Prochlorococcus marinus str. MIT 9313: one gene and its partner. The protein of the gene in region 2 interacts with the protein of the main gene of each other region in a pairwise test. Links are inferred from orthologs where the notes say so. Each region holds a gene or a part of one and is shown on either strand. Other genes may lie near its edges. The genes, in order: purT and crtE.

Region 1 (12,580 bases), 1.2 Mb from region 2 along the record:
AAATCAAGCAGTGAGCCATCGTCAGAATTTTCAGACTCCGAACCAATGGCTATAAGTGGAGGTTGCAAGGATCGCGGTAGGTTACGACCCAGACGTTGAAATGTTTGCCAGCCAAAGGCGTCAAGGCGGTTGATTAGTGCTTCAACAAGTTGTTCTCTCAAGAGACCACCGTTGATTGAGAAGAGGAAATCGATGACCTGATCAATTAAGCTTTCCAAGTCGAGCTGGGCTTGGCTTGCAGCACTTGCTACAAGGTTTTCTAGTCGAGTCCAGCGGAAGATTTCTCCGTCAAAAAGCATTTCTTTGAGGCTTTGGCGTAATTGAGGGTCGGGATCTTCCATGAGTCGCCGAGCGAAGTAAGGATAAGCGGCACCAAGAATTTTGAATTCTGAATCTACGCTTAATGCGATGCCTTCAAGGGTTATCAGTGAACGAATAATTAATGCGTAGTATGGAGGTACCTTGAAAGGGAACCTGTACATTACGCCAGATAGGTCATCAGTTACGCTTTTGAAATCAAGGCGACTTACACCCATCTCTAGAGCTTGGCTGAAGACACTTTCAAACGCAGGTACAATTGGTTCGAGATTGACATCTTCTGCTAGAAAACCGAGTTTTACAAAGTCTCGTGAAAGGTTCTTGAAATTACGGTTTACCAGATGTACTACTGCTTCAATTAAGCCTGTACGTGATTCTCGGCTTACCTCACTCATCATTCCGAAATCGAGGTAGCAGAGCCGCCCATCGGCCATAGCCAGAAGGTTTCCAGGATGTGGATCAGCGTGGAAAAACCCGTGTTCCAACAACTGTTGCAAGCTGCAGTTAACTCCGACTTCAACCATATTATTGGGATCGATTCCTAGCTCTCTCACTGCCTTTAGATTAGTGAGTTTTACTCCATCAATCCATTCCATTGTAAGCACTCTACGGCTAGTAGCTTGTCGATAGATTATTGGTACAGCGATGCGTTGATTATGGCTGTGAAGCGTGCGGAAACGCTCTGCATTGGCAGCTTCATTAAGGTAATCCATCTCTTCAAATACTCTTCGGCCTAGCTCATCAATCAGCGCCACAAGATCACTACGTATCAACCTCACATTGCTTTTGAGCCATGCGGCAATGTTCCGTACGATGTAGAGATCAAGGGTGATTTGTTCCCGAAGTCCTGGTCGTTGTACCTTGACGGCCACCTGTTGACCTCCTTTGAGTACGCCTCGGTGGACCTGTCCTAGAGAGGCGGCAGAGATGGGTTCTTTGTCGAGTTGTTCGTAGATCTCTTCGATTGGTGTTTCAAGGTCTTCTTCTATGCAGGCCATAGCCATGACACTGTCGAAGCCTGGTAATTGGTCTTGTAGTTGTGAAAGTTCTTCCAGTAGAACTGGTGGTACTAGGTCTGGTCGACTGGAAAGAGCTTGTCCAGCCTTAATGAAAGCAGGGCCAAGCTCTACTAAGAGTTCCGCGAATTCTCGTGCTCGGGAACGAGCACGATTTGCATCGTTCAGTAAGCCAAAAACTTTGTCCCCTGCTAAGCCAACCAGGAAGAGACCAATTGGTAGAAGTGTTTGCCAGAGTCGGCGCAAAAGGCGCTGTGGATGGCCGGCATAAATTCTGGTAATTGCAGCAGGGTCGTATTCAAGTAGGCCTGCCGCCTCGATGAAATCCCCGAGTTCTGTTTCCATCCTGAGTGGGGTCTTGATCATTCACCCCTTCTAAACGAACCGTGCTGCCGCTACGGTCGGAATCATCACAGGGCTGGACGTGCTCACCGGTCTGCTGCTGCAGAACATAGCTCTGATCGAGAGTCTTGAACTGGAGTTCAGCTCCGGCTTTACGGTGCTCACCGGCGAGACCGGCGCAGGCAAGTCGATTCTTCTCGATGCCCTCGATGCGGTGCTGGGTGGAGCGCAGGGGGCCAGCGGCGTTCGTTTGCTACGCGCTGGTTCTGATCGAGCCAGGATCGAAGCTGCGTTTCAACTCAGCCCTGCGCTTGAACAGTGGTTGATCGGGGCGGAGTTTGACCCTGAAGAGGAGCTCTTGATCAGCCGTGAATGGAAACGGCAGGAGGGTGATCGCTTTTCTAGTCGCTGCCGGCTGAACGGCAGCACGGTGAATCGTCAGCAGTTGCTTGAGCTCAGACCGCTGCTGATTGATCTCACTGTTCAGGGCCAGATCCAGCTGTTGTCGCGTGTGGGGCAGCAACGGTTATGGCTGGACCGTCTCGGTGGTTCTTCGCTGGCAGAGGTCAAGGCACAGGTGGCTGATGCCTGGACGGACTGGCGCGTTGCTGCAGATGCCCTGATGGCTCTCGAGCAGGAACAGCAGCGTTTCGAACAGGAGCGGGCTGAACAGGAGCAGCAGTTGGAGCAGCTTCAAGCTGCTGATCTCGAGGATCCAGACGAGCAGCAGCGGCTGGAGCAGGATCAGGATCGCCTCGTTCATGGCGTGAGGCTTCTCGAGGGTCTGGCCTTGTTGTTTGGGCGTCTCCGCGATGGTGCGGATCAGGGGCCCTCTCTGCAGGATCACTTCTCGGCGTCTATCCAGGAGCTGCAGGCCATGGCCCAGTTGGATGGTTCCCTGGAGCCGCTGCGGGATCAGGCTCTGGATCTCGGGGCCGGTATTGACGCCTTGCTGCGCTCCCTCGATCAATACGGTCTGGCGCTCGAGAGCGATCCAGATCATCTGGAGCGGATCCAAGACCGCCTGTCGGTACTAAAACGCCTGCAGCGCCGCTATGGCCTTGATCTGGCCGGTTTGATTCTGCGTCGCGATGACCTGCTTCACCGTCTGGGTGCTGAAGGATTCGCGGCTGATCTCGCCCGCCTGCATCAGGACGAGAACGATCGACGCCAGAGCCGTGATCAAGCCAATGCGGCGTTGCATCGCGAGCGTTCCAATGCAGCGGAGGCTCTGGAGGCGTCGTTGCTTGAGCTGTTGCCCCCTATGGGCCTTGCCAACATGCGTTTCAAGGTGGATCTCACTCCCTGTGATCCCGCTGACCATGGTGCGGATGCTGTGCAATTCCTGTTTTCCGCCAATCCTGGCCAACCGATGGCACCGTTGACGGAGGTGGCGTCCGGTGGTGAGATGTCCCGTTTTCTGCTGGCGCTTAAGACCACTCTTGCCGCGGTGGATGGGTCTAGCACGCTGTTGTTTGACGAGATTGATGCCGGCGTCAGTGGACGCGTTAGTGGAGCGATGGCGGATCTTCTTCAGACCCTGGCGCGTCAACGCCAGGTGTTTTGCGTCACCCACCAGCCGCTCGTGGCGGCCGTGGCCGATCACCATTTCCGGGTAAGTAAGCATGTGGAGGACGGCGTGACCCATTCGCGAGTGTCCCGACTGCGGGACACTCAGGAACGCCGCCAGGAGCTAGCTGACCTCGCTGGTGGTAATCAGGCTGATGCCTATGCAGCGAGCCTGCTGGACCAGCGCACAGCTTGAAGGCTTCGGTTCTTCCTAAGCTCTTGAGCTTTCCAACGGGTCCTGATGGCGCGAGCTGCTGCCAAGATCGCTGATTCAGCTGGCTCGCTGGCGACTCAGGACGACGTGATTCGCGTGAGGGGTGCCAGGCAGCACAACCTCAATAACGTCGACGTCACCATCCCCCGCAACAAGCTGGTGGTGTTCACCGGAGTCAGTGGCAGCGGCAAGAGTTCGCTGGCCTTCGACACGATCTTTGCGGAGGGACAACGCCGCTATGTCGAAAGTCTGTCGGCCTATGCCAGGCAGTTCTTGGGGCAGGTGGACAAGCCCGATGTCGATGCGATCGAGGGTCTCTCGCCGGCGATCTCGATCGACCAGAAATCCACCAGTCACAACCCGCGGTCGACGGTGGGCACCGTCACGGAGATTCAGGATTACCTTCGTTTGTTGTTCGGTCGCGCTGGCGAACCCCACTGCCCCAAATGTGGCCGCTCGATTAAGCCGCAGAGCATCGACGAGATGGTCGATCAGATCCTTCTTTTGCCGGAGGGGACCCGCTATCAGTTGTTGGCGCCGGTGGTGCGCGGCAAGAAGGGCACCCACACCAAGCTGATCAGTGGCCTGGCAGCAGAGGGTTTCGCCCGGGTTCGCATCAACGGTGAGGTGCGCGAGCTGGCCGACAACATTGAGCTGGACAAGAACCACAGCCACAACATCGAAGTGGTGGTCGATCGTCTTGTTGCCCGTGAGGGGATCCAGGAACGGCTGACCGATTCCCTCCGCACGGCTCTCAAACGCGGCGATGGTTTGGCGTTGGTGGAGGTGGTGCCCAAGAAGGGTGAGGAACTTCCCGACGGCGTTGAGCGGGAGCGTCTCTATTCCGAGAACTTCGCCTGCCCGGTGCACGGCGCTGTGATGGAGGAACTGTCGCCACGGCTGTTTTCCTTCAACAGTCCCTATGGCGCCTGTGAGGCTTGCCATGGCATTGGCCATCTGCGCAAATTCACCGTGGACCGGGTGATTCCGGATCCATCCCAGCCGGTGTACGCCGCTGTTGCTCCCTGGGCGGAAAAAGACAACAGCTATTACTTCTCTCTGCTCTATTCAGTGGGTGAAGCCTTTGGCTTTGAGATCAAGACCCCATGGAATGAGCTCACGGACGAACAGTGGGATGTGTTGCTCAATGGAAGCCGCGAACCGATTCTGATTCAGGCCGATAGCCGGTATCGCAAGGGCAAAGGGGGGTACACCCGCCCGTTTGAGGGCATTCTTCCAATCCTTGAGCGGCAGCTCCGTGATGCCAGCGGAGAAGCCCAGCGCCAGAAGTTGGAGAAGTACCTCGAGCTGGTTCCTTGTGAAGCCTGTGGCGGTCAGCGGCTCCGACCCGAAGCCCTGGCGGTGAAGGTGGGTCCTTATCGGATTACTGAACTCACTTCTATCAGCGTGGCGCTGACTCTTGAACGCATCGAAAAGCTGATGGGCGTTGGAGCAGCTAATGGATCTGAGCCTTTGCTCAATTCACGTCAGATCCAGATCGGTGATTTGGTCTTGCGTGAGATTCATATGCGTCTTCGCTTTCTTCTTGATGTTGGGCTCGAATATCTCAGTTTGGATCGACCCGCGATGACCTTATCTGGCGGTGAGGCTCAGAGGATTCGTTTGGCGACACAGATCGGTGCTGGTCTTACGGGTGTGCTTTATGTGCTTGATGAACCAAGCATTGGTTTGCATCAGCGGGACAATGATCGTCTGTTAGCCACGCTCAGACGTTTAAGGGATCTGGGTAACACTTTATTGGTGGTAGAACACGATGAGGACACCATTCGTGCCGCTGACCATCTTGTCGATATTGGTCCAGGGGCAGGGGTGCATGGGGGTCATATTGTTGTTGAAGGATCTTTGGATCATCTGTTGATGGCTGAAGAATCTTTGACAGGTGCATATCTCAGTGGCCGCCGCTCTATTCCTACACCTAGACAGAGGAGAGAAGGAAGCAGTCGCAGGCTTCGTTTGATTGATTGTGATCGCAATAATCTTAAAAATCTCACCGTAGATTTTCCTTTAGGGCGCCTTGTTGCGGTCACAGGAGTCAGTGGTAGTGGTAAGAGCACTTTGGTGAATGAGTTACTTCATCCTGCCTTAGATCACAGTTTGGGTTTGAAGGTGCCTTTCCCTCAAGGCTTGGGCGAGTTGCGAGGTGTCAATGCGATCGACAAGGTGATCGTGATTGACCAGTCTCCAATCGGCCGTACACCGCGCTCTAATCCAGCCACCTACACCGGTGCGTTTGATCCGATTCGTCAGGTATTTGCTGCTTCCGTTGAGGCAAAGGCTCGTGGTTATCAAGTTGGTCAGTTTAGTTTCAATGTGAAAGGTGGTCGCTGTGAGGCTTGTCGTGGTCAAGGGGTGAATGTGATTGAAATGAACTTTTTGCCAGATGTTTATGTTCAGTGCGATGTCTGCAAAGGTGCTCGATTTAATCGGGAGACCTTACAGGTCACTTACAAGGGCCACACCATTGCAGATGTTTTGCAGATGACGGTTGAGCAGGCTGCAGAGGTTTTTTCTGCTATTCCCCAGGCGGCTGATCGATTGCGCACGTTGGTTGATGTGGGACTGGGATATGTGAAGTTAGGTCAGCCTGCGCCCACGCTTTCAGGTGGTGAAGCTCAACGTGTGAAGCTTGCTACCGAGCTCTCAAAGCGCGCTACTGGCAAAACCCTTTATTTGATTGATGAACCAACCACTGGCCTCAGTTTTTACGACGTGCATAAGTTGATGGATGTTATGCAGCGTCTTGTTGATAAAGGCAATTCAATTATCGTGATAGAACACAACTTGGATGTAATTCGTTGTTCTGATTGGATTATTGATCTTGGCCCTGAAGGAGGAGATTGTGGTGGCGATCTTCTGGTCACGGGGACTCCAGAACAGGTTGCATCCCATCCCACTAGCCATACGGGCCATTATCTCAAGAAGGTGTTAGCGAAGCATCCTCCTGAGACTGTGTCTGTTGCAGCTTGATGATGTTTTTTCGTTCCCGTCTTTGGCTGTTTGCAATCAGTTTTGGAGCGGGGCTTGGACTTTTTCCAAGCTCTGCTCCTGCACTTGAACGCTTGGTGTTTGATCTGCCTGTACTGGAAAGTCAGATTGATTTTGAGCTTGGCGCTGCTCAGAGCGCAGGCGATCTAATTGATGCCAATCCCGATTTTGTGGAGTTGGATCGGGCTACGGATGGTGCTTTTGTGCGACTTCTCAATCAGGTCTTTAACGCTCCCCTGCCAGCGCAGATTGAGAAGGTGATTGAGAAGTCTGTCGGGCAGCCTCTTTTGGAGCAGGCTTTGATCGTAGTAACCAAGTTGGTTCAAGTTGAGGGGTTGCCCCAAGACACCAGTGGAAGGATGTTGCTTGAGGCGCTTTCGCGTGCTTCCAAGAGTGGTCAGCCAACTGTGCTTGGTTTGTTGCGACAAATCCCTGGTCAAGCTGCATCCATCAACTTGTCGAAATTGGCCAGCTATGTCTCACGGCTTCAACGTAATCAGCTAGCAGCAAATCTGCTTGTGGAGAAAGAGGCTCCTGTTCAGATTAAAACTGGATTACGCATGCCGCTTACCGGGTTGTGGTTAAGTCAGCAAGTTGATGTTCAGGCTTCCCATCGCTCGAAACCGATACGGGTGGTGGTGATACAACCGAAGTCTCGTGCAAATGGTCGCTTGGTGGTCATTTCACATGGGCTTTGGGAGTCTCCGAGAGATCTTCAGGGTTGGGCTGAATATCTTTCTGCTAACGGTTATACGGTGTTGCTCCCGGAGCATCAGGGCAGTGATGCTGATCAGCAGAAGGCGATGTTGGCGGGTGATCAACCTCCGCCGGGACCTCAAGAGTTGCGTCTTCGTGCGATGGATGTGACTGCGATGCTTTCTGCTGTGGAGTCAGGTGGTTTGTTGTCAAGACTTTCCCTCAATACAGATGAGGTCGCTGTTGTTGGTCATTCATGGGGGGCGACTACGGCGATTCAATTGGCTGGAGCACGCTCAACGGATGTGAAGCTCGCTGCTCGTTGTCATAACCAGGATGACCCTGAGCGCAATATCAGCTGGATACTGCAGTGCAGTTGGCTTTCCAAAATGAATGAGTCTTCTGTTGAAGACTCACGGGTCAAGGCTGTTGTGGCGGTGAGTCCGCCGTTACGTCTTCTATTTGATCCAAGTAGAACTTCGGTTTTGACAGCCAAGGTTTTGTTGGTTAGTGGCACTCGTGATTGGGTCGTGCCTCCGGTGCCTGAGGCTCTGGTGCCCATGCGTGATAGTGGTGCTTTGGAGTTTGGCCATCGCTTGGTGCTTGCCCAAGATGGTGGTCACTTCAACTTGATGGCACCTGCAAATCAGCTTCAGCCGGCCACTTTGGCGCCCCTCATTCTTGCTTGGATTAATGAACAGCTTGCAAATCCTGGTGTTGTCACCTTTAGTGGCGGCGGTTGGGGTGATGCTGTGCATCCTTTAGTGGATGTGACTGATGCGGCTCTGAACCTGTATCGCTGAGGCTTTTTGGCCTGGCTTGTTGCGAGCAAGAGGCTTCATTATTCTGTTTTTGAGGTTTGTATTTCTCAACGATTCGTTCTAGGATTTTTCTTTTTAAAAGAGAAAACACATAGAGGGAATATATTGTTGTCGTTTCTAGTGAGCTGGGAGGTTTGGTTCTCATCCTTTCTTTAGGCTTATGAGGATGGAAGTTCCTTGATTATTTCTTGATGGCCATCCGCATCTGGATGGTTTCGTTGATCGCCTTGGAGGCATCAGATGGGTTTGAGATTGCTTCATCTGCATCTTCATGGACTGTTTCGATCTCACGACTTGGAATTGGGTCGCGATGCTGATACAGGAGGCCAGGCTCTTTATGTGCTCGAGCTTGTCAGGGGCCTGGCAGCGCGTTCGGAAATTGAGCAGGTTGAGGTGGTTACCCGCTTAATTCATGATCGTCGTGTTTCTACTGACTATGCCAATCCCATTGAGGATATTGCTCCTGGGGCCAAGATCATCAGGCTGCCTTTTGGACCAAGACGATATTTGCGCAAGGAGTTGTTTTGGCCCTATTTGGATGATTTAGCGGATCAGACCGTTAGCCATCTCCAGCAGCAAGAACATCTTCCTGATTGGATTCATGCTCATTACGCCGATGCAGGCTATGTGGGAGCCCTTGTGAGTCGCAGGCTGGGTGTTCCCTTGGTGTTTACAGGTCATTCCTTGGGTAGGGAAAAGTTGCGGCGTCTGTTGGGAGTTGGTGGAGACCATGAACAGATCGAGCAAACATATGCCATTGGTCAACGTATTGATGCTGAAGAGTTCACTCTTGCTCATTGTAGTTTGGTGATTACGAGTACTCGCCAGGAAATTGATCATCAATACGCTCGCTATGGGCGTTTTGTTCCGGAGCAAGCGGAGGTGGTGCCTCCCGGCGTTGATTCCATTCGCTTCCATCCACTCCAATCTTCTAGTGAAACGGATGTTGTTGATGGATTGCTCGCGCCCTTTTTGAGGAAACCTTCTTTACCTCCTCTTTTGGCTATTTCCAGAGCTGTGCGTCGTAAGAATATTCCTTTTTTGGTGGAGGCTTACGGCCGCTCGCCTGTGTTGCGTCAACGGCATAATCTTGTGCTTGTACTCGGCTGTCGGGATGATCCTCGTCAGTTGGAGAAGCAACAGCGGGAGGTGTTCCAGCAGGTTTTTGATCTCGTGGATCGTTACGACCTCTATGGCCGGGTGGCTTATCCCAAACAGCACCGTCGTGATCAGATCCCAGCGATTTACCGATGGGCAGCCTTGCATCGTGGTTTGTTTGTGAATCCAGCGCTTACCGAGCCCTTTGGGCTCACTTTGCTTGAAGCGGCGGCCTGTGGTTTGCCGATGGTGGCGACTGATGACGGTGGTCCACGCGACATCCTTGCTCGTTGTGACAACGGCTTGTTGGTTGACGTTACTGATCTGGAGGCACTTCAGGATGTAATGGAGCAGGCTGGTTCAGACGCAGATCAGTGGCGTCTTTGGAGTGATAACGGGATTGTGGCGGTCAGTCGGCATTTCAGTTGGGATGCTCATGTTTGCCATTACTTGGCATTGATGAAGCAACGTCTTGAATTGTCTCAGCCACGAATCTGGGCCACAGATAAAGAGTGTCTGGGCAGTCCACTGGGGCAGAGTTTGTTGTTGCTTGATCTTGATAGTTCTCTCGAAGAACCCGAGGCAGAGGGTTTGGCTTCGCTGCGGGAGGGATTGGAATCCATTGGCTCTGGCGATGCGCATGGTCTGGGAGTATTGACGGGTCGTTCTGTGCAGGCTGCAAAAAAGCGTTATGCAGAGCTGAATCTTCCTTCTCCTCGGGTTTGGATTAGTCGCGCGGGTACTGAAATCCATTACGGATTGGAGGATCAGTCGGATCGCTTTTGGCAGGCCCATATCGACGTTGATTGGCGGCGACAGGCAGTGGTGTCTGCTTTAGCTGATCTCAAGGACCATTTGACGCTTCAGGACGATCAGGAGCAGGGTCCTCACAAGGTGAGTTATCTATTGAAAGAGCATGGTGAGGCGATTTTGCCACTCGTCCGTCAGCGTTTAAGGCAAAGGAGTCAGGCGGCACGTCCTCATTTGCGTTGTCATTGGTTTTTGGATGTGGTGCCTTTGCGAGCTTCCCGAAGCGAAGCCATTCGCTATCTCTCTCTTCGTTGGGGATTACCTCTTGAGCAGATTTTGGTTGTTGCCAGTCAACAAGGTGATGCTGAATTGGTAAGGGGATTGACTGCTTCAGTAGTCCTTGCAGAGCATGATCCTTGTCTGGAGGGTTTGCGACATCAGCAACGAGTGTTTTTTGCTAACAACCCGCATTTGTTTGGACTTTTAGATGGCTTAAATCACTATCGATTTTTCTTAAAGTCTTAACTGACACCCTTACCCTTTTATTACCTGGATGGATGCGGCGGCTCGATCAGCTTTAGAGCGAACTGCTTCCATAGACTTGCCTTTTGCTAAAGCAACCCCCATGCGACGCCCTGGTCGAGCATTGGGTTTGCCGAACAGCAATATCTGGGTGTCAATTTCTGAGAGGGCTTTCTCCACTCCTTTGTAGGAAATGGATGAGAGATTGTCTTTTGCCAGGATTACCCTGCTTGCTGCTGCATCTGCAGTTTGAATAGTAGGAATAGGTAAGTTCAGCACTGCGCGCAGGTGTAGTTCGAATTCACTAAGGTTTTGGCTGATAAGGGTGACAAGTCCGGTGTCATGTGGTCTTGGTGATAGTTCCGAGAAAATCACTTCATTGCCACAAAGAAAGAACTCCACCCCGAACAATCCCACACCACCAAGATTTTTGGTAATAGTCAGAGCCATTGATTGGGCTTGCTTGAGTTGTTCAGTAGAGAGTTCTGCTGGTTGCCAGCTGCATTGATAATCTCCTCCAATTTGTTCATGGCCGATTGGTTCGCAGAAGAGGGTGGAGCCATCCTCTTGGCGAATTGTGAGCAAGGTAATTTCGAGATCAAAGTGAAGGAACTCTTCCACGATGACTCGCGGTGAGTTACCCCGGGACCCTGCCATAGCGGCTTGCCAGGCTTGCCGTAGGCCTTCAGGATTGCTAACCACACTTTGGCCTTTGCCGGAGGAGCTCATGACTGGTTTGACCACCACTGGCCAGCCCAGGGGCTCAGCTGCATGTTTGAGTTCTTCGGCACTGCCGGCATAAGCAAATTTTGGGGTCAGTAGAGCCAATTCAGCGCTGGCGAGATCTCTGATTCGATCGCGATTCATCGTTATGGCTGTGGCTCGGGCCGTAGGGATCACTGTGATTCCTTCGTTTTCAAGCTCTGCTAGTGCATTGACTGCCAATGCTTCGATCTCTGGGATGACTACATCCGGTTGGTGATGCCTGATGATGGCTGTGAGGGCTTCTGAATTGTTCATGTCCAGAACCTCTGCTTGGTCTGCTACTTGCATGGCCGGGGCCCCGGAGTATCGATCACAGGCGATGACATGGCAGCCCAACCGTTGAGCGGCGATTGTTATTTCTTTGCCGAGTTCTCCGCTGCCAAGTAACAGCAAGGTTTTTGGTAAGACAGTCATCATGAAGGTGTTGATGATGAGTTGATCTTCGCGCTCGGCTGGTTAGGGGAATTGCCTTAAAAGTGGTATTTGAGATCCCTTTACACTTTGAGATCAGGGATCAGCGTGAGCTGTCGAAAGGCTGGTTCTTCGCTGATGAACCCCCAGGCTTCGAATACACCGGGATCAGGATGAGTGATGCGTTGTTTTTTCATGTTCTGTTCCAGCCGAAAGCCTTCTTGGGCCATGCGTCGCATCAGACTTGCAGCCTCTTCGAAACGGGAAGCCATGGCTTCAAGGCTTGCGCAGTCGCTTGTGAGACCAGCCTCTTTCCAAGTGAAGTAACTCATTTTTTAATACACCAGATTGATGGTGATAACGACTGGGTGTGTGAAGCTTCGAGGTTCCATAGACCACATTTGCTATTGGGTTGGTATGGATCTTTCTCGTTGGCAGTTGCTCTGTGTTAACAGTTCAACCATTATCGGCGGACAAAACTGCCCGACGGAGAGAGGCTGTTCTTAATAAGTACGACACAATTGAGAGTTTCTGGCCTTTGTCCCCATTGGCTTTGTTTCCACCAGCAAAACGCTCACTTTGCTTGATAAGACTTGGAGTTTAGTGATTTCAGGGTGCTGCACCATGAGCTGCCTTCGTGGGTGTGTGCTTGATAAGTCTCAAAGGAAGCAAGGCCAATGTGTATACCAGGAACGGGATGTAGAACTTTGGGTCTTCACGAGTGTGTTCAACGTAGGTGAGCAGAAAGACGGTCCAAAGCCAGTGGCTGCCAATCAAATGAAGTCTCTTCCAATGTTTCATACCCATCCATTGCTGGGCTCGATCAGTGGAAGTTAAGGCCATCAGGAAAACAAAAATATAACCAAGACCACCGAAAATCCACTGGCCCATTGATTGATCTTCGAGAAAAGGTTCTGGGAAGAGAAACGAGATCAACACAATCAGGCTGAGGTGAATGAAGTGTGAAGCTGCAAAGCTCAGTCCGATGTAGCGCCTGTTGCGAAGAGTCCAGGTCGTAAAAGGTGTTTTCCAGAGGGAATAGACACTTGATG
Region 2 (15,909 bases):
GGCCAATTTGCTTTTCTGCTCCCTGGCGGCCTATCCACTCGCTCGGATGCGCTTTGCCGGAAGAGGTCTGGTCTTGGCCCTTGTGGTGGCAACCATCCTCATTCCTTTTCAGGTGGTGATGATCCCTTTGTATCTTTTGATGGTGCAGTTGGGATTGCGTAACTCTCTGATGGCCTTGGTGATTCCACAGGCCGCAACAGCCTTTGGGCTCTATCTCTTGCGACAGAGTTTTTTGACGGTGCCCGTGGAACTTGAAGAGGCTGCGCGAATCGATGGTTGTAGTCGATTGGGTGAATGGTGGAACGTGATGATTCCGGCTGCTCGTGCTGATCTAATCACCCTGGCCATGTTTGTGTTTATCGGCACTTGGAGCGATTTCCTTTGGCCTTTGGTGATCTTGGATGACCCCAGCCTTTACACCCTTCCACTTGGCCTACAGCAGCTCGCCAGCAGCTTCTCTCTTGACTGGAGAATTGTGGCAGCTGGGTCGGTGGTGTCGATTTTGCCGGTGCTGGCACTCTTCATCCTTTTGCAGCGTTTTATTCTCCCTAGTGCAAGTGGTGATGCGGTGAAGGGATAGGTTTTTGATCGCCAAGAATCAATCCCAGGCTCTTGTCAAGACTGTCAGGGTTCTATGAAGCTCAAGGTTGTGGTGACAGCCCTGGAGCTGATGGTGTGGCTGGAGGTTCAGGTTGCATTCGCCATGGGTCAGATTGACTATGGATGGACTCTTTTTGCGGCTTGGTGATCTGTCGTTGTTGTTCGATGAGTGCGTTAAGCCTTTCCCCTTGATTATTGAGCCGGATCTGAAGGCTGTGTAGTTGCTCGCCCAGCAAACGGCTGCTGCTTGTTTGTGGCTTTTGTTCAAGCTCACTCAGCCGTTCCATAACCTGGTTAAGAGTGTTGGTCTGCTTGGCAACCGCTTGCCAAATCACGATAAAAAGCACTGTCAACATGCTCATCCCTCCGGCACCAATCAGCCGCCAGCCTTTCCAGTTCTTCATGCCGTCGTTAAGGAGACTTTATGGGTGTAGCGGTTCTGTGTTGAATTTGCATCTATGCAGCTACAAATTCAGGCATGCTTGAACGCATCATCTGCAAATTTGCTGCTGGCTGATGTAGACCTATCACTCTCGCATTGGGGTCGTGTCGATTAAGGACCTAGACCGTCTGTTGGCTTTAAGGAAGGAGGATCCATTGCTTGATAAGCAACTTGAGGACTCTATCGAGGTTGAGCAGTTCCTGGAGTTAGCCCAGGACCGTGGGCTTGATGTGACGGAAGCTGATCTTTTTGCTGCTCAACAACGCGATGAGGGTTCTCTTCCTGCTGAGGAATTGCAACGCCGCATGGCTGAAGAGTCTCGTCGTTTGCGTCACTTCATCCAAGGCTGAAAAGATTGATGAGGATGGCGTCTAAGCAAGACGACTCCATAGGATTTTGTGTGCTGGCGGCCCAAAGTTAATGTGGCGCCATAAATTCGACTTTGGCCTTTTCGATTGACTGACTATTAATTCAGCATGACTCTGAATCATTGATGATTGAATACATACTTTTAGAGATAAATACATTAGTTATGTTTTGGCAATAACAGGATTTACCTCGTAAATTTCTTGTGGTAAGTCCTAAAACTCGACCTGCGATTGTTGCTGCAAGAAACAATCGCTCAAAGGTCGCAGGTTAAAGTATGAACAGCTTGTAGTTGCTTGATCTTCACTGGCTTTCTGGATGTATAGAAGTGTATTTTTCATTGAAAAAGAGTTTGTGTGGCAGTCTTGTTGATCAAGTTCTGGCAGGTTCAGTCGAGAGATGGGTTTTTGGCAGGGAAGAACACTGCTAGAGAGATCGTTTTCTGGTTTTGCAAGTTTTTCCATAGTCATGAGGTTATGGGTGTGTTGAGCAAAGGAAGAAATATGGCGTCCCAATGACTGCTTTACAGGTTGGTTGCTCTTGATGGAACTCCCCGCCCTGTGCTGGATTCTCCATATGACTCATAGGAAGCAGCTCTTGCCGCTGCAAAGAATTGGTGTGATGGACAGGGGTTTAACTGCTCAATCAGTCAAAGGGCTATTGGTGTTGAAGTGATGACGCGCAGTGGGTCTTGCCGAACTGTGGGCTATCCCAGAAATTGAGGCTAACCCATTGTGCCAACTTGATACTCGAGTGGCTAAATATATAGTTAGGGCCTTGGCGATTATGTACAAATACGCGTTCAAATAGAAGAGGCGTTACTCCTATTGCTGCTGTGGGTGTCGTGGACCTGGTTAATTGTTGATTGCCTGATCTTGAGTCCGGTTGTTAGTCCAGCGGCTATTCATTGGCAGGGTTGACTAGACGCTATTTGATGAGCCAGCTTTACAACATTTTGATGAGTGAAATGCTCATCCTTAAGGGATTAGAGGTGTAGAGGCGTCACGACGCCTGATCCCAGATTCCTCTCGAAGCGCTTGGCGGCGTTGTGCGAAAGGAAGGTCGTCAAACATTGCCGAATCGAAGGTTTCCTCTGGCATGTTGGTGTTGCTAAGGATGTCATCCTGCTTGGCATAGTCCAAGGCAGCCCAGCTTGGTTGCATTGGTAGCAGAATCAAAAGAGCTGCTGTCAGTGCGGTGAAAGCCCTAATAATCAGGCTGGGCTGATTGCGCAGCTGCGCGAGATGACTTTGTGGTTGGTTCTTTTGTGACACCTTGGCCACAGTGCTGAAATGTCTTTTTAACAAATGGCCAGCCTTTCTGGTTGGAAAACTATAGAGGCTATTGGGCGCTCGGGTTGGCAGTGCATTGACTTGTAAAAGTGAGCGAGTGCTAAGAGGCCCTGTTTTAATTTTAATAGATTTTCTATCTCAGGGAAGAAGAATGCATGAAAAGCTTGGCAATGGCCCAGTGATAAAATTTTCTGTACTGATGCTTTTGAAAGCAGGGTTTGAAGCTTGATTCGAGCAAAAGTTGGCTTTATTTTTAAATAGTCAAGAATACTTGTCTTGGTGTTTTAGTGATTCTTTGTAGCTTTTTCTCAAAGAGGCTTGTCGACATGTACTGCAAGGATAGGATGAAAAGAAGGGTTTAAATTGGCGATAGGCTCTTTTGGCTTCAAGATTTAGTCTGCGGAGATTTGAATTTCATTTGACTTGTATCGGCAAGGCTTTGTTCTTTGATTTCCGCAGAAGTTTTAGGCTGATCGTATTTAGGGATTTGCAGGGTTTTTCTTGAAGAGATTCCTGGAGGGATTGGCCTAGGAAATGATTTAATCGTTGGGATTCTTTTGAGCCTGATTGGCAAGGCTTTCCGATCAGGCCTTGAAAGCCTAACTCGTGACTCGTCTTGGTTGAATATGGGGACCTTCCAGCCCCTTCCTCTGGCTGATGAGGGCCCTGCTCAGCGCATTTGGTCAACCTCATGCTGAATCGCTCATTGCGTTGAGGATCCCTGGGGGGCTTTTGCTCTGAGGAGCTTGAATGAAAACCGTAGAAGTTCGGTGCATTGAAGCAACCAACGCGGCCGATCTGTATCCAATAAGAACAGAGGATTGCCCGATTGGCTGTGGTGTTATTGCGATGGTTGGGATGTTTGCTGGTTTCCGTGTCTGGTTTGGCTTGGCTTGATGTTTGCAATGCCAGTAGTTGGGAGCAGATTGGTCGTTATCAAAACCTTTTGCAGCAGGCTGGTACGAATACTCTGGTAGCGGGTGACTGTCCATCAGGATTGATGGGTGCTTTTCATGTTGGCAGGAATGCAGTGCTGCTTTGTGCCAACAACCTTGAGGATGATCCGACAGAGGTTTGGACAGTGCTTGCCCATGAGTCGGCCCATGTGATGCAAGCTTGCAAGGACGGTCCCTTGTTGGCAGATCATCAGCTAGGCAAAGCACTTTTAACTGTGCAACGGAGCTCTCCGGAGGTGGTTAGGGAGCTTCGCCTCTATCACCAGAGTCAACAACGTGAGGAGGTTGAGGCACGCCTTGTGCAGGCCCTTCCTTTTGAGGAAGTGAAAAGTCTTTTTTTGCAGTACTGTGCCCATCGCTTAGAGCCTTAGCTCATTGAGAGTGGTCCGCCGCGCCATAGATGGTCATGGCAGATGATTTGACCACGTCTCTAACAGGGCCAACGATTGATAGCGAAAGTCTGCTCACTTACCTGGGCGAAGATTGTCGCCGTTATGTGGTGTTGGAGTTTGATGGCGATGATCTTGGCCTGCAACGTTCTGCCCAAGTAACGAAAGCTCTTTGCTAACTAAGCCAGCTGATCCAGGAGATTGAAAGCTTTTGCTTGGGCTCTATTGAGTGGGTCATGGCCTCTCCTCTAGGCTGTAAATAAGCAATAGTTCTGCTGTTGTCTACTCTTGAGACTGAGCTTGAGAGTGCAGGAGAAGTCTCTAGCGATGAGGCCGCAAACAATGGCGCCGCCGCCGAAAAGTCTTCTCAAGGTGGCGTTCTTGTCGATCCGCGAGCTCAGTCCAATTCCTGAATCAACCTGATTTCTTTTAGAAGCGTCTAGTAGGCCTGCTTACGTTGGCACTAGTCAGGGTTTTTGTGATGAGTGCTGTGGTTCGTGGTTATTGGTTGATGGCCTGGATCGGCTTGCTAGCCAATGTGGCGGCCCTCCCCATTATTGGAGTGGTTGCATTTACTAATCAGGCTTTGCAAACAACCAATATCAGCCTCGCCTTTAGCCTCGCCTGGCCGGCTGCCATCGTTGGCATCGTGGCATCTGCTGGCCTTTTGGCTGAGCGGCGATGGGGCGTCATCGTTGCCATTGTTGCTTTATCGATGGCCTTAGCAGGGTCGTTGCCTTACGGAATTGTCCGCCTGGTTTTGGATAAGGCATTGGTGGTGCCTGACTCTCAGGCTCTTGGTGGCTTGTCCCTGCTGATGTTCGTTGTGAATCTGCTGGCGCTGCTTTATTGGTGTCGTCCGATTCATCGTCAAGGAGGTCGACTTTGATCTCAGTCGTTGATGATTTTCTGATCAGTTTTCATTGCCTGTTCATTGAGCTCGCGTGGGCTTAATGAATGAGGATTTTATTTCAGGATTCCTGGCTAATAGCTGTGGAGAAGCCACCAGGCTTATTGAGTCAGCCTGGTCTTGGTGTTGATCAGCAGGATTCTCTGATTGGTCGCATGCAGTTTATTGACCCTGAGCTGCGATTGGTGCATCGCCTTGATCGAGATACTTCAGGGTTGTTGTTGTTGGCGCGAGGGGCGGAGAGCTTGCGGCGTTGCAGCATGCTTTTTTCAGCGCGTCGAGTGCGCAAGCTTTATTTGGCAGTGGTGGTTGGCCGGATGAATCGCAATGCTGGAACGATCAGCTTCCCGATAGCCCGGCTACAGAAGAATCCGCCTCTATATGGCAAGAACCCGCAAGGGAAAGAAAGCCGATCCCAATGGAGGGTTAGAAGCTGCCACGCAAACGGCTCAACGTTATGGCTTTGGCCCTTGACAGGTCGATCCCATCAATTGCGTGCACACTTAGCAAGTGTTGGACATCCGATTTTGGGTGATCCGATTTATGGCAAAGAAGTTTTCTTTGAAAGGATGTATCTACATGCGACAGCCTTGAGCTTTCGACATCCTTTTACAGGCCTGAGGCTTCGCCTACGAAGTAGGGCTCCATTCCTTCCTGCTCAGGAAAATTAAGTAAGAGAAAAGTACAGCTTCAAAAATGTAGATAGGTCTTTCCTCGTTGTTGCTGAAATAGATGAATGTCCAGCAAGTTAAACAGTGCCTTTAATCGGGGAAAGCCTTTTGTGCAGGTATCGGGTAAGGGATACGGCGATGGCGCATGCGTCGCCAGACGCGTACGAAAGCTCGCACAACGAGTTCTACTTCGGCTCGGCTGAGGCTGCTTTTATTCAGTTGACCATCCCGTTGCCGCTCCTCAATAATCCTCTTCACAGTGGAGTGTGCCTTGCTATCAGAGGTGTTCGGTGGTAGGGATCGAAGGCATGCTTCACAGCCGTCGGCCAGCATTAAGATTCCGGTCTCTCGGGAACGAGGTATCGGTCCGCGGTAGCGGAAGTTCTTTTCGGGAACGGAGGGGTCCAGTTCTCTTGCACGATGAAGGAAATACCCCATCTTCAAGGTGCCTTGATGCTCAGGGATGAAGTCCGCTACTCGGCGCGGTAGGCGGTAGCGACGGGCAAGTTTTAATCCCTCATCCACATGGGCTTGAAGGACCTCTGCGCTGGCGATGGGATTGTTCAGTTGATCGTGAGGGTTTTTTTCTCCTTCGACCTGATTCTCGATAAACCACTGAGGAGCGTGGAGCTTGCCAACATCGTGGTACAAGGCACCGGTTCGGATCAGGTCGACATCGGCACCGATTGCTCTGGCCCCTTCCTCTGCAAGTCCGCAGATCATTAATGTGTGCTCGAAAGTCCCTGGAGCTTCTGAGGAGAGGCGGCGCAGAAGGGGACGCTCTTGATCGGCTAGTTCCATCAAGCGGGCTCTGGTGAGCAGGCCAAAAGAGGTCTCCAAAATTGGGATCAGTAGGATCGCTAGCATCAGCAAGATCCCCATTAGCAGTGCTTCTGAGAGAAGTTCGTTGCCATTGGGTGCAAATCGACCCCAGGCCCCGCTGCCGCCGGCACTAAGGAGCAGCCACTCAGCCAGTAGGGCTCCTAAGGGCAACAAAAATGCCATTTGCAGCAGCTGTGCTCTGCTCCGAAGACGACGGCTATAGATAGCTGCCACTGCAGCGATTGCACAGGCAATGATCATTCGGCCTTCTCCAAGGCCGTTGACTGGCATAGGCCATAGCAGGCTCTCTACCGCCATCCAAGCCAAGCCACAGGTTGTACCAAGACCTTGGGCGAGCAGGAGTGTCGGCGGAACGATTACTGCTAGGGGGCTCACAGTAGGAACGAACCAGAGTTTGCTGGCCTGAGTGACCAATAGCAATCCCACTGCCAGTAGCCCATGACGTGCTTCTAGGCAGGGACGTTCCCGTCGCATGATCAGCAGCATCACGCCACAGCCGGCAAGGGCTGTACTGAATCGGCTGAGCAAAGGACCCCATTCTGGGCCTCGACTGACAAGACCGAAGTGATTTAAAACGGCATAGGCCCTTGGGCTGATGGGTTCTCCTTTGCTCGTGATCAGATCGCCGCGGCGGACTTCAATGATTGGAATGTCTTGTTTGGTGATCAGCTCTTCAATGAGGCGTTGGCTGAGGGCTGGATCTGTGCGCAGATTGCTACTGCCTTGATAGGTGCTGGCGAGCAGCTTGCTGCTAAGACTTCTGGCAGGGCCGTTCTGCTCCCCTAGGTCGGCTAATTGAATTGCGGCCGCCTCTTGTAGCTGCTCAAGGGCGAGATTGTTCAGTCCTTGACTGAGCATGCGTTCTGAGGCACGGCGGATGGCCATATCCCAGCGTTTTCGTTCTTGTTGGGAGCGCGCTTGGAGCCAGATTTGTTCTTCGGCGTTGAGATTGACAGGCCCTATCCGTCCTGCATCACTGTTGCGAGCAACACGTTCCAGCTCAGCGAGATTGCGCTCTAGCCGTTTTTTGAGTCGGGTTGTTTCTTGTTGATCGATCACTTGCACAAAGGTGCTCTGTACGAGCTGAGATCGCCTTTGCTCTTGAGCTTCACTGTCAACGACGCGAGCATCCCTGGGAGCTCGCGCCTCAAATGGAGCTGGAAGTCCTGGGTTCAAATTCGGTTGAAACAACCAGGGCCAGCTAGAGATAATTGCTACAGCAAAGCAACTCATCAGTAGAGCAGCCTTGTGGGGCATCGACCAGCGGAGCAGCGGACGCTGCGGCGACTCGCTGCGTAACCAGCTCTGCCAGAGCCTGTTTAAGGTTGGAAGACGGACCACAGAAGCTGGCACTTGTCCTAAACGCTAGCTCTCTTCTGCGTGCATGCTTGGGGAAGCATCGGATCGGTGAATGGCCCTTAGGCTTGATGGCAAACAACTGGCCGCAGAATTGGAGCAGCGTCTCCAAGCTGAAATTGCGGCTGGCTTGGTGCAAGCCGGAAGGCCGCCAGGGTTAGCTGTGTTGCGTATTGGGGACGACCCCGCCAGTGGGGTGTATGTGGCCAACAAGCAGAAAGCTTGTGGGCGTATTGGCGTGGCCAGCCATCTAACCCATTTGCCGGAAACGGTTTCAGTTTCAAAGGTTTTGGCCACGATCCAGGCCTTAAACATCGATGAGCGAGTGGACGGCATTCTTTTGCAATTGCCTCTACCCAAGGGCCTTGATGAAGGGCCTTTGCTGGCTGCCATTGATCCCGAGAAGGATGCCGATGGTCTGCATACCCTCAACCTTGGCCGATTGTTGAAAGGTGAACCTGGGCCTCGTAGTTGTACCCCTGCCGGTGTGATGGCCTTGTTGGCACGCCATCAGATTTCTCTGGAGCGGAAAAGGGCTGTTGTGATTGGGCGCAGCATCCTGGTAGGCCAACCAATGGCATTGATGCTTCAGGCGGCCAATGCCACTGTGAGCGTGGCCCATTCTCATACCGGTGATCTGGCCTCGTTAACTCAGCAGGCCGATGTGTTGGTGGTGGCGGCAGGGCGAGCGCGGATGATTGGCGCAGAGCATGTCAAACCCGGAGCAGTGGTTGTCGATGTTGGCATTCATCGCCTTCCCCTAGATCCTGAACTAGGGACGCAAGCCAAGGCCAGGTTGTGTGGAGATGTACGAACGCAAGAAGTTGAACCTTTAGCAAGTGCATTGACCCCTGTCCCTGGTGGTGTAGGTCCGATGACCGTGACCATGCTCTTGGTGAATACCGTGGCTAGATGGCAGCAGCATTGCGGTTTGCCCTTCGGCCTGAGAGATTTGCTGGTTTGAGACTGGTTGGCCTGAGAGAATCCCATGAACGAGACAAGGTTCATGGCGGCGGCGGTCAGCACCTTCTTCGACTTCCCTGCTTATTTGGCTGCGGCCAAAGCCAGCGTTGAAGAGGCATTGGATGATTCGCTTGGCCCTGAGCGCCCTGAGCAACTCAGGGAGGCCATGCGCTACTCCCTTTTGGCGGGTGGTAAGCGTTTACGCCCCATCCTTTGCCTAGCAGCTTGCGAACTTGCTGGAGGTGAACCGGCAGAGGCTCTGCCGACAGCAGTGGCTTTGGAAATGATTCACACGATGTCGCTGATTCATGACGATCTCCCCGCCATGGATAACGACGATTTACGCCGCGGTCGTCCCACCAATCACAAGGTTTATGGCGATGCTGTTGCCATTCTCGCGGGTGATGCGCTGCTTACACGTTCTTTCGAGATGGTTGCCTTGCGCAGTCCGGGAGTACCCCCAGAGCGGCTGTTGAAGGTTGTTGGCGAGCTTTCTCTCGTTGCTGGTGCTCCTGGTTTGGTGGGGGGGCAGGTTGTGGATCTGGAGTGTGAGGGCAAAGAGGTGGATCTGGAGACTTTGGAGTTCATTCATCTCCATAAGACCGGGGCCTTGTTGAGTGCTTGTGTGATCTGCGGAGCATTGATTGGTGGAGCAGAAGACGATTTGATTGATGCACTACGCATCTATGCGAGAGGGATTGGTTTGGCGTTTCAGATCATTGATGACATCCTTGATGTGACAGCGAGCAGTGATGTTCTTGGCAAAACTGCTGGCAAGGATCTGCTTGCTGATAAGACCACCTATCCCAAATTGTTGGGTTTAGACGAATCCCGCCGGCGAGCAGAACTCCTTGTGAGCGAAGCCAAGGCAGCACTAGAGCCTTGGCAAGCTTCTGCTGCACCTTTGCTGGCACTAGCCGATTACATCACCAGCCGCGATCGATGATTGTCAGCGATTCTTCCCCATCAGCGTGGCTTGGACTTTTAGATAATGCTGTCTTGGCTTGGGGGCTTGCCGCGTGTGGTTTAGCTCAGCTTTCCAAGCTGATTGTGGAGTTAATTTTTTATCGTCGCTGGCGACCTGCAGTGCTTCTTGAAACGGGTGGCATGCCTTCGAGCCATTCGGCCCTTGTAACTGGTACAGCAGCAGGTGTGGGATGGGAGATGGGTTTTGATCACTCAGGATTTGCTCTTGCAGCCACTGTGGCTTTTGTGGTCATGTATGACGCCAGTGGGATTAGACGTGCTGCGGGATTTACCGCAGCACGGGTGAATCTTTTGCCTGTGGAGACCTGGCCCACTCCACCAGAAAAACAGCTCAAAGAAAGCCTTGGTCACACTCGTTTTGAAGTGTTAGTGGGCAGTTTGATCGGCCCTGCAGTGGCTTTACCGGGATTGGTTTTTGTTGGTTCTCCACTCCATCTCAGCCAGTTATTGGGTATGACATTGGGGTGACGCAGTCTTCTTTAGATCCTGCGACTGTTGAGCTCACCGCAGATCAGCAGCAGGCTGCCGAAGCGTTCAGTTCTTGGTTGGATGATGCGAATCATGGCAATCCCTTTGTTCTGAGTGGTTTCGCCGGCAGTGGGAAGACGTTCCTTTCGATGCGATTGTTGCGTCAGGTGGAGGACGCTGGACTGTGTTGGACAGTTGTTGCGCCAACTCATAAGGCTGTTGGTGTGCTTCGTCAGGCTCTAGATCTTGAAGGCCTCAGGCCCACCTGGTATCCCTCCACGATTCATCGGCTGCTTCGCCTGAAATTGAAGCGGCAGGGTGATCTTGAGCTGTGTGAGTCAACAGAGCAAACGGCCCAGTCTCTAGAGCAATTGGGCCTGGTTCTGATCGATGAATCTTCGATGATCGACAGCACCCTGCTGGGTCTTGCTCTGCAGTGTGCCCACCCCTTTCGGACACGTCTCGTTTTTGTAGGTGATCCTGCTCAACTGCCTCCTATCGGTGAGGCCCAAAGCCCTGTGTTCTCGATGCATAGAGCCTGTACAGCAACATTGCAGCAGGTGGTGCGTCATCAGGGCCCTGTGTTGCGATTGGCGAGTCGTCTTCGCGATGGCAGCTTGCCCTGTCAGTCCCCGCCATGCTTTCCCTTGATTGAGGATGAGCTGGGCCGGGTTGGATGCATGGATCAAAACAACTGGCTGAAGCGAGCTCAGGCTGCCTTGCAATCCGCGGCCATTCAGGATAACCCTGATGCAGCAAGGATTCTTTGCTACACGAATCGCAGCTTGGAGCAATTGGTTCCCCATGCAAGGCGGGCGATTCATGGTGATATGGCCGATCAGTTGCCGGTACTCCCCGGAGAGGTCTTGATTGCACGCAAAGCAGTCATGGCACCGGCTTCTCGTAGTGGTGCCGAGACTGGCGAGGAACCCGACATGGTGCTCGGATCAAACCGAGAGGTGGTTGTCCGTGACGTCACTCCGGAACGCTGTGATCTTGCAGAGTTTGGTTTAGAAGGCCAAAGCGATTGGTCTGTACCGGTGGTTGACACCCTGACGGCCAAAGTTCGAGCAGGTGAGCTGGATTTGGAGTTGCGTTTGCAGCCGCCAGTTGGTTCTGAGGGCAGACGTTTGCTCGATACCACGTTGCAAAGGCTCAGGGTTGAGGCAAAAGCGGCGGGCAAAAGTGATGGTCGCTCTTTATGGCGGCGTTTTTTTCTGCTTCGAGATGCCTTCGCATCATTGGGCCCTGCGGCGGTTCTTACCGTCCATCGCAGCCAGGGGAGCAGCTTCGGGGAAGTGTTTGTTGCTGGTGATGTTTTCTGGCCTCAAGATCTCAGCTTGAGACGACAACTGGTTTATGTGGCTGTTAGTCGTGCCCGTACAGGTGTGTGGCTTGTGGGGAAAACAGGAGCCGCCGCACAAAGTCGCTGGCTGGATCAACTCAGATCACAATCGTCAGACCGCTGATTCCTTGCCAACCAAGGTAGGCACCTAGAGCAAAACTCACCCCACCAACGATTAAGTCACCTTTGGCAAATAAAAGTTGTTTCCCAGATTGCAGCAAGGGAATCACGCGTTCTCTGCCAATGATCACGGCGACCAGTGGGATCAGTAGCAGCAGGCTCGAGCCAAATGTGAAAAATACCAAGCCAACGATTTCTTGCCAGCTGGGGAGGCTTGCGGCTAGTACCACGGCTGAAGTCTTGGCAAACAGGAAGAGGTCATCTGGGCTGATGAGTTCTGTTAGCGCACCAACGGCGATCAAAAGCGGCAGCGGCAAATTGATAAATCGTTCGATCGTATGGGTCCAGGCTGGTTGTTCTTCTCCTGCAGCAAACGAACGCAAGAGCTCCTTTAATCCCAACGAGATCAAAGCTCCTCCGCCAAGAAGGTCGAGAGCTGTTCGATGATGAGAGCCTTGGGTCATGTCCAACACCAAGCTGTGGCCCACAGTCAGCAATAGGATGACGGTGACCAGAGTGGTTACGATCCAGCCAGTAACGAACCAACTTCCCCGCTGAATTGGTTTAGGCCCTAGCAGTAGGAGAAGTAGGACACCTAAATGGATCGGCGAGAGAGCTAAGCCGGTGCCAAAGGCCAATAGTTCGGCCCATAGGGTGGTGTCAGCCATTGAGGCGATCAGGTGAGCTTGTCAATATTCGCTCATGATCAATGGTCAATCTTGGCGCAAGAACCTTTCGTTGTTCGATTTAGAACGTGCCAGTGCAGAGGGCATTCCAGCGTGTGATCACGCGCTGCTCTCTTTCGAAACCAAGAATGCAAATGCTGCCGGTATCTAGTCTGAACAGTCGGCCTGCTGCGGCACCGAGACCTAGCCAGGTGCCAGTCAGGGCTCGCAAGATATGTCCATGGGCGAAGAGAACGATGTCACCGTTGTTTGAGATGCCGAGGGCATGTTCAATAATTCGTTCACAACGCTCTTGCACGGCAGTAGCGTGCTCGCCACCAGGACAACCTTGGTCCCAAATGGTCCACGCAGGAACGGTTTGACGGATCTCTGCTGTGGTGATGCCTTCATAGTTTCCGTAGTTCCATTCGATCAGCTCCGGCATGATTTCAGCAGGTATTTCAAGCTCAGCCAGCGCACAGGTGCGTATGGCTCGTTGCAGGGGAGATGACAACACAGCGGCAAATGTCACGCCTTTGAGCACAGGAGCAAGAGCCTTCGCCTCTTCTTCCCCCTGGGGTAGCAAGGGGAGGTCGGTGCTGCCGGTATGACGGCCTTGGAGTGCCCATTCGGTAGCCCCATGGCGGATGATCCAAAGTTGACGAGATGTCATGCAGGACGGTTGCTGCTGGCTGAATTTTGACGAGCATCTTCAAATGATGTCTTCCTGGGTTTGTGCTGTTCAGAAATCACTTGTTGCTGGGATTGATTGCGGCTCGAGTGCGGCTCGCCATCGACGGGAGATCATTGAGCAGCTCGCCCAGTGGAGGTGCACCCAGCTGGCATGCAATGTCTGATGGCTCCATCCTTCTTTGTGTTGCGGCACCCGCCACCCTTGAACTTGCCATAGAGAGCTTGGCTTGTTGATCATGTGTGGTCGATCAAGAGGTTTTTTTAAGCCATCGTTAGGGCCCATGGGGTGGAGTTCCCAGCGGTGGAATTCATGGCCGATCAGTCGATCACCTTTGCGTACAACAAGACTGTCTTCAGTGCCATCAAGGCTGCGATAACCCACTTGAAGAGAGCCTTTTTTGGCATGAAAAGGAAGTAGGCCTGTCATTGGATGGGCTTGTCCTTCCAGATCAGTGAGGGTCTGTCCAAGCAGCAGCATCCCGCCACATTCGGCATAAATCGGGCGCCGTCCATACCAGGCTCGTAGGTCTGCCATGCTGCGATCACATTGACTAAGACTCGCCGCATATTGTTCGGGGAAGCCGCCTGGAAGGATCACACCTTTCGCTTGTGCAGGTAGGGGTTCATCCTCCAGTGGTTTCCAGGGCAGGACTGGCATCCCAAGAGCTTCAAGGCAATCTTTGGTTTCTGGATAGCGAAAGTGAAAGGCATCGTCTTGAGCGACTGCTACAGGCCGTAGGGGTTGTGGTGATTGGATGCTCTTTTCTCCAAGCAGGGCATCAATTGGATCTATTGCCGGTGTAGGCGCGCGGAGCAACGTTTTGAAGCTCGTTAGATCGAGATGAGTTTCTGCGAGGGCGCTCCAGGCTTGTAGTCGAGCTTCCAATCGCTCAAGCTCATGGGCTGGGGCAAGGCCGAGATGTCTGCTGGGAAGAATGAGTTCAGGATCTCGGGGCAAGCAACCGAGCACTTTGACCTCAATGCTGTTGAGGACTTCTTTCAGTAATTCTTTGTGGCGATTGCTATTGACCCGGTTCAACACCACCCCGGCCAGAGTCAGTTGTGGATCGTGGTCTCGGAAGCCTTTAACAAGGGCCGCTAGGGAGCCTGCTTGGCCGCTTGCATCCACGACAAGCACGACTGGTAGTTGCAGGTGACGAGCTACGGCAGCAGTACTGCCTTGCTGCGATGTGCCGACACCATCGAATAGGCCCATGACGCCTTCCACCAGCGCAAGGTCGGCAGCTGCACCAAAGCCATGAAAGCTGTTTTGCACCCAGTCGGGGCCACAGAGCAGTAGGTCAAGGTTTCGACAGGGTCTACCGGAAGCAACTGTTAGTTGTTGCGGGTCGAGATAGTCGGGCCCCACCTTGAATGGTTGGAGGCTTAGATCACGGCTGCGTGCCCAGGCTGTGAGGGTGAGGCTTAGTAAGGTTTTTCCAGTGCCACTGGCTGGGGCAGCAATCACACAGGCCATGACGGGTGGCGGCTGAAAAAGGGCTTCGCCAAAGGGGGGTCTTAGCTAAGCAGCTTGGCAGCAAGGGGGGCTGCAGCGGCAAGCAGGGGGGTGGTGCTGTTATGGCCACCAGCGAGGAGTCTGGCTACATCCATCTCTACAGAGGCGACCTGCATGGGGACGACTTCTTCAATCAGCTCCATGCTGGCCATGCCACCTGCTTCGAGTCTCATGCAGCCGCCAGATTCGGCACAGAGAATCACGCAAACGGCATGTTCGAGTTGTGCATCTGGCTTGCAGATCAACCTGACCCCCACGATCTGGCCAGGATGAATGCTCGGTTGCCCCATGGGTACAGGCATAAGGCGAAACTGAACAGTGGTGCCATCGGTTCGGCGGAATTCGGCAGCAATGCCTTCCCCTTTTATTGTCTGGGTGGCTTGTAATTGCCATCCCAGTCGATCGGCGATCCAGGCGGCTAACAACAGCCCCTGGACGGGGTGATGACCCTCAACGTCGATTTCGAGCTGATCAACATGACTAAGGGCATTGCGGCGGTGTGGTGGGTCAAACACCATTGCGAGGTGTTCTCGCCAAGTGCGCAGCCTTAACCAATTCAGATCATTCACCGCTCGGCCTGCTTCCACATGGGCATTGAGCAGCTCAATGCAGCGATGGGGATCTCCTAGTGCTGTATCGATCACCAGGCGCCGTGGGGTCACAGCCAGCCGCTCGAGCAATTCGGGGGCTTCGTCCAGGCTGCCGTTCCACCAGACCCAGGAGGGCAGTTCTGCAGGTAGTAGAGGTTGAAGGATTCCCAGCCCATCTGTTAGGGCGTGATGGTCACCGCGAAGCACCACCACATCTCCGCAGGCGCTGTTTCCTCCTCCTTCTTCTGGTAATGGGCAATAAGCAGCCACGAGTGTCTCGAGGTCATGCCCCTTCTCGAGGGTTGGTGCCAGTGTGATCAGGCGTCGGGGTTCTAAGGCACTGATGGCAGCATCAATGTGTTGCCCACGTAAATCCTCGCCATGTTGATTGCCTTTGCGATTGGCAAGGACTGCTGCAACACTTGAATCCAGAGGAGGTGTGCTGTGGGGTAGATCGCCTTCGGTAACGGCTTGGCGGGCAGCTTGGATGAGCTCTTGGCTCTGCGATCCAATGATCGGGCCATCAATCTGGCCGGTTCTAACCAGCTGCTGTTCGACCCAGGCCGGCTGCCAAACCAGCAGGGAGAATGTTTTGGCGCCTGTGTTGCCAGGTTGATCGTTTAACCAGAGCTGCTCGAGATAGCTAGGGACCTCACTAGGAGGGAGTTGCAGAGGGCTCTGAAGCGTGAGCTGGGGGGACATGGATAGAGCTGAGTAATCAAGATGAGATGAGCCAG

The links.
Region 1: the proteins of crtE (region 2) and purT interact in binary tests that used the Escherichia coli proteins (3 or more experiments, as listed by UniProt). The link is inferred for Prochlorococcus marinus str. MIT 9313 from one-to-one orthologs.

The regions. Positions count from the first base shown.
Region 1 is NC_005071.1:2,396,107-2,408,686, reverse strand. The notes cover bases 9,449-12,412. They hold purT (formate-dependent phosphoribosylglycinamide formyltransferase), read right to left. Parts: upstream 11,532-12,412; coding sequence 10,365-11,531; downstream 9,449-10,364. Other genes in these bases: AKG35_RS12065 (hypothetical protein), read right to left, coding at 12,138-12,412; AKG35_RS12070 (hypothetical protein), read right to left, coding at 11,612-11,860; AKG35_RS12080 (HAD family hydrolase), read left to right, coding at 9,449-10,355. Outside these bases: AKG35_RS12100 (ABC1 kinase family protein), read right to left, coding at 1-1,700; DNA repair protein RecN, read left to right, coding at 1,759-3,441; excinuclease ABC subunit UvrA, read left to right, coding at 3,487-6,447; AKG35_RS12085 (alpha/beta hydrolase family protein), read left to right, coding at 6,447-7,964; more of AKG35_RS12080, read left to right, coding at 8,223-9,448; more of AKG35_RS12065, read right to left, coding at 12,413-12,580. UniProt on the Escherichia coli protein: Involved in the de novo purine biosynthesis. Catalyzes the transfer of formate to 5-phospho-ribosyl-glycinamide (GAR), producing 5-phospho-ribosyl-N-formylglycinamide (FGAR). Formate is provided by PurU via hydrolysis of 10-formyl-tetrahydrofolate.
Region 2 is NC_005071.1:1,194,986-1,210,894, reverse strand. The notes cover bases 7,922-10,782. They hold crtE (geranylgeranyl diphosphate synthase CrtE), read left to right. Parts: upstream 7,922-8,831; coding sequence 8,832-9,734; downstream 9,735-10,782. Other genes in these bases: AKG35_RS05945 (ATP-dependent DNA helicase), read left to right, coding at 10,240-10,782; AKG35_RS05950 (divergent PAP2 family protein), read left to right, coding at 9,731-10,243; folD (bifunctional methylenetetrahydrofolate dehydrogenase/methenyltetrahydrofolate cyclohydrolase FolD), read left to right, coding at 7,922-8,789. Also shown: AKG35_RS06015 (carbohydrate ABC transporter permease), read left to right, coding at 1-580; AKG35_RS06010 (hypothetical protein), read right to left, coding at 642-1,004; AKG35_RS06005 (Nif11-like leader peptide family natural product precursor), read left to right, coding at 1,147-1,392; AKG35_RS05995 (hypothetical protein), read right to left, coding at 2,386-2,691; AKG35_RS05985 (hypothetical protein), read left to right, coding at 3,530-4,027; AKG35_RS12920 (hypothetical protein), read left to right, coding at 4,063-4,224; AKG35_RS13645 (hypothetical protein), read left to right, coding at 4,324-4,458; AKG35_RS05975 (hypothetical protein), read left to right, coding at 4,527-4,934; AKG35_RS05970 (RluA family pseudouridine synthase), read left to right, coding at 5,003-5,626; AKG35_RS05965 (HDIG domain-containing metalloprotein), read right to left, coding at 5,717-7,810; more of folD, read left to right, coding at 7,881-7,921; more of AKG35_RS05945, read left to right, coding at 10,783-11,712; AKG35_RS05940 (GAP family protein), read right to left, coding at 11,687-12,376; AKG35_RS05935 (histidine phosphatase family protein), read right to left, coding at 12,456-13,046; AKG35_RS05930 (cobyrinate a,c-diamide synthase), read right to left, coding at 13,116-14,543; AKG35_RS05925 (glucose-6-phosphate dehydrogenase assembly protein OpcA), read right to left, coding at 14,585-15,874.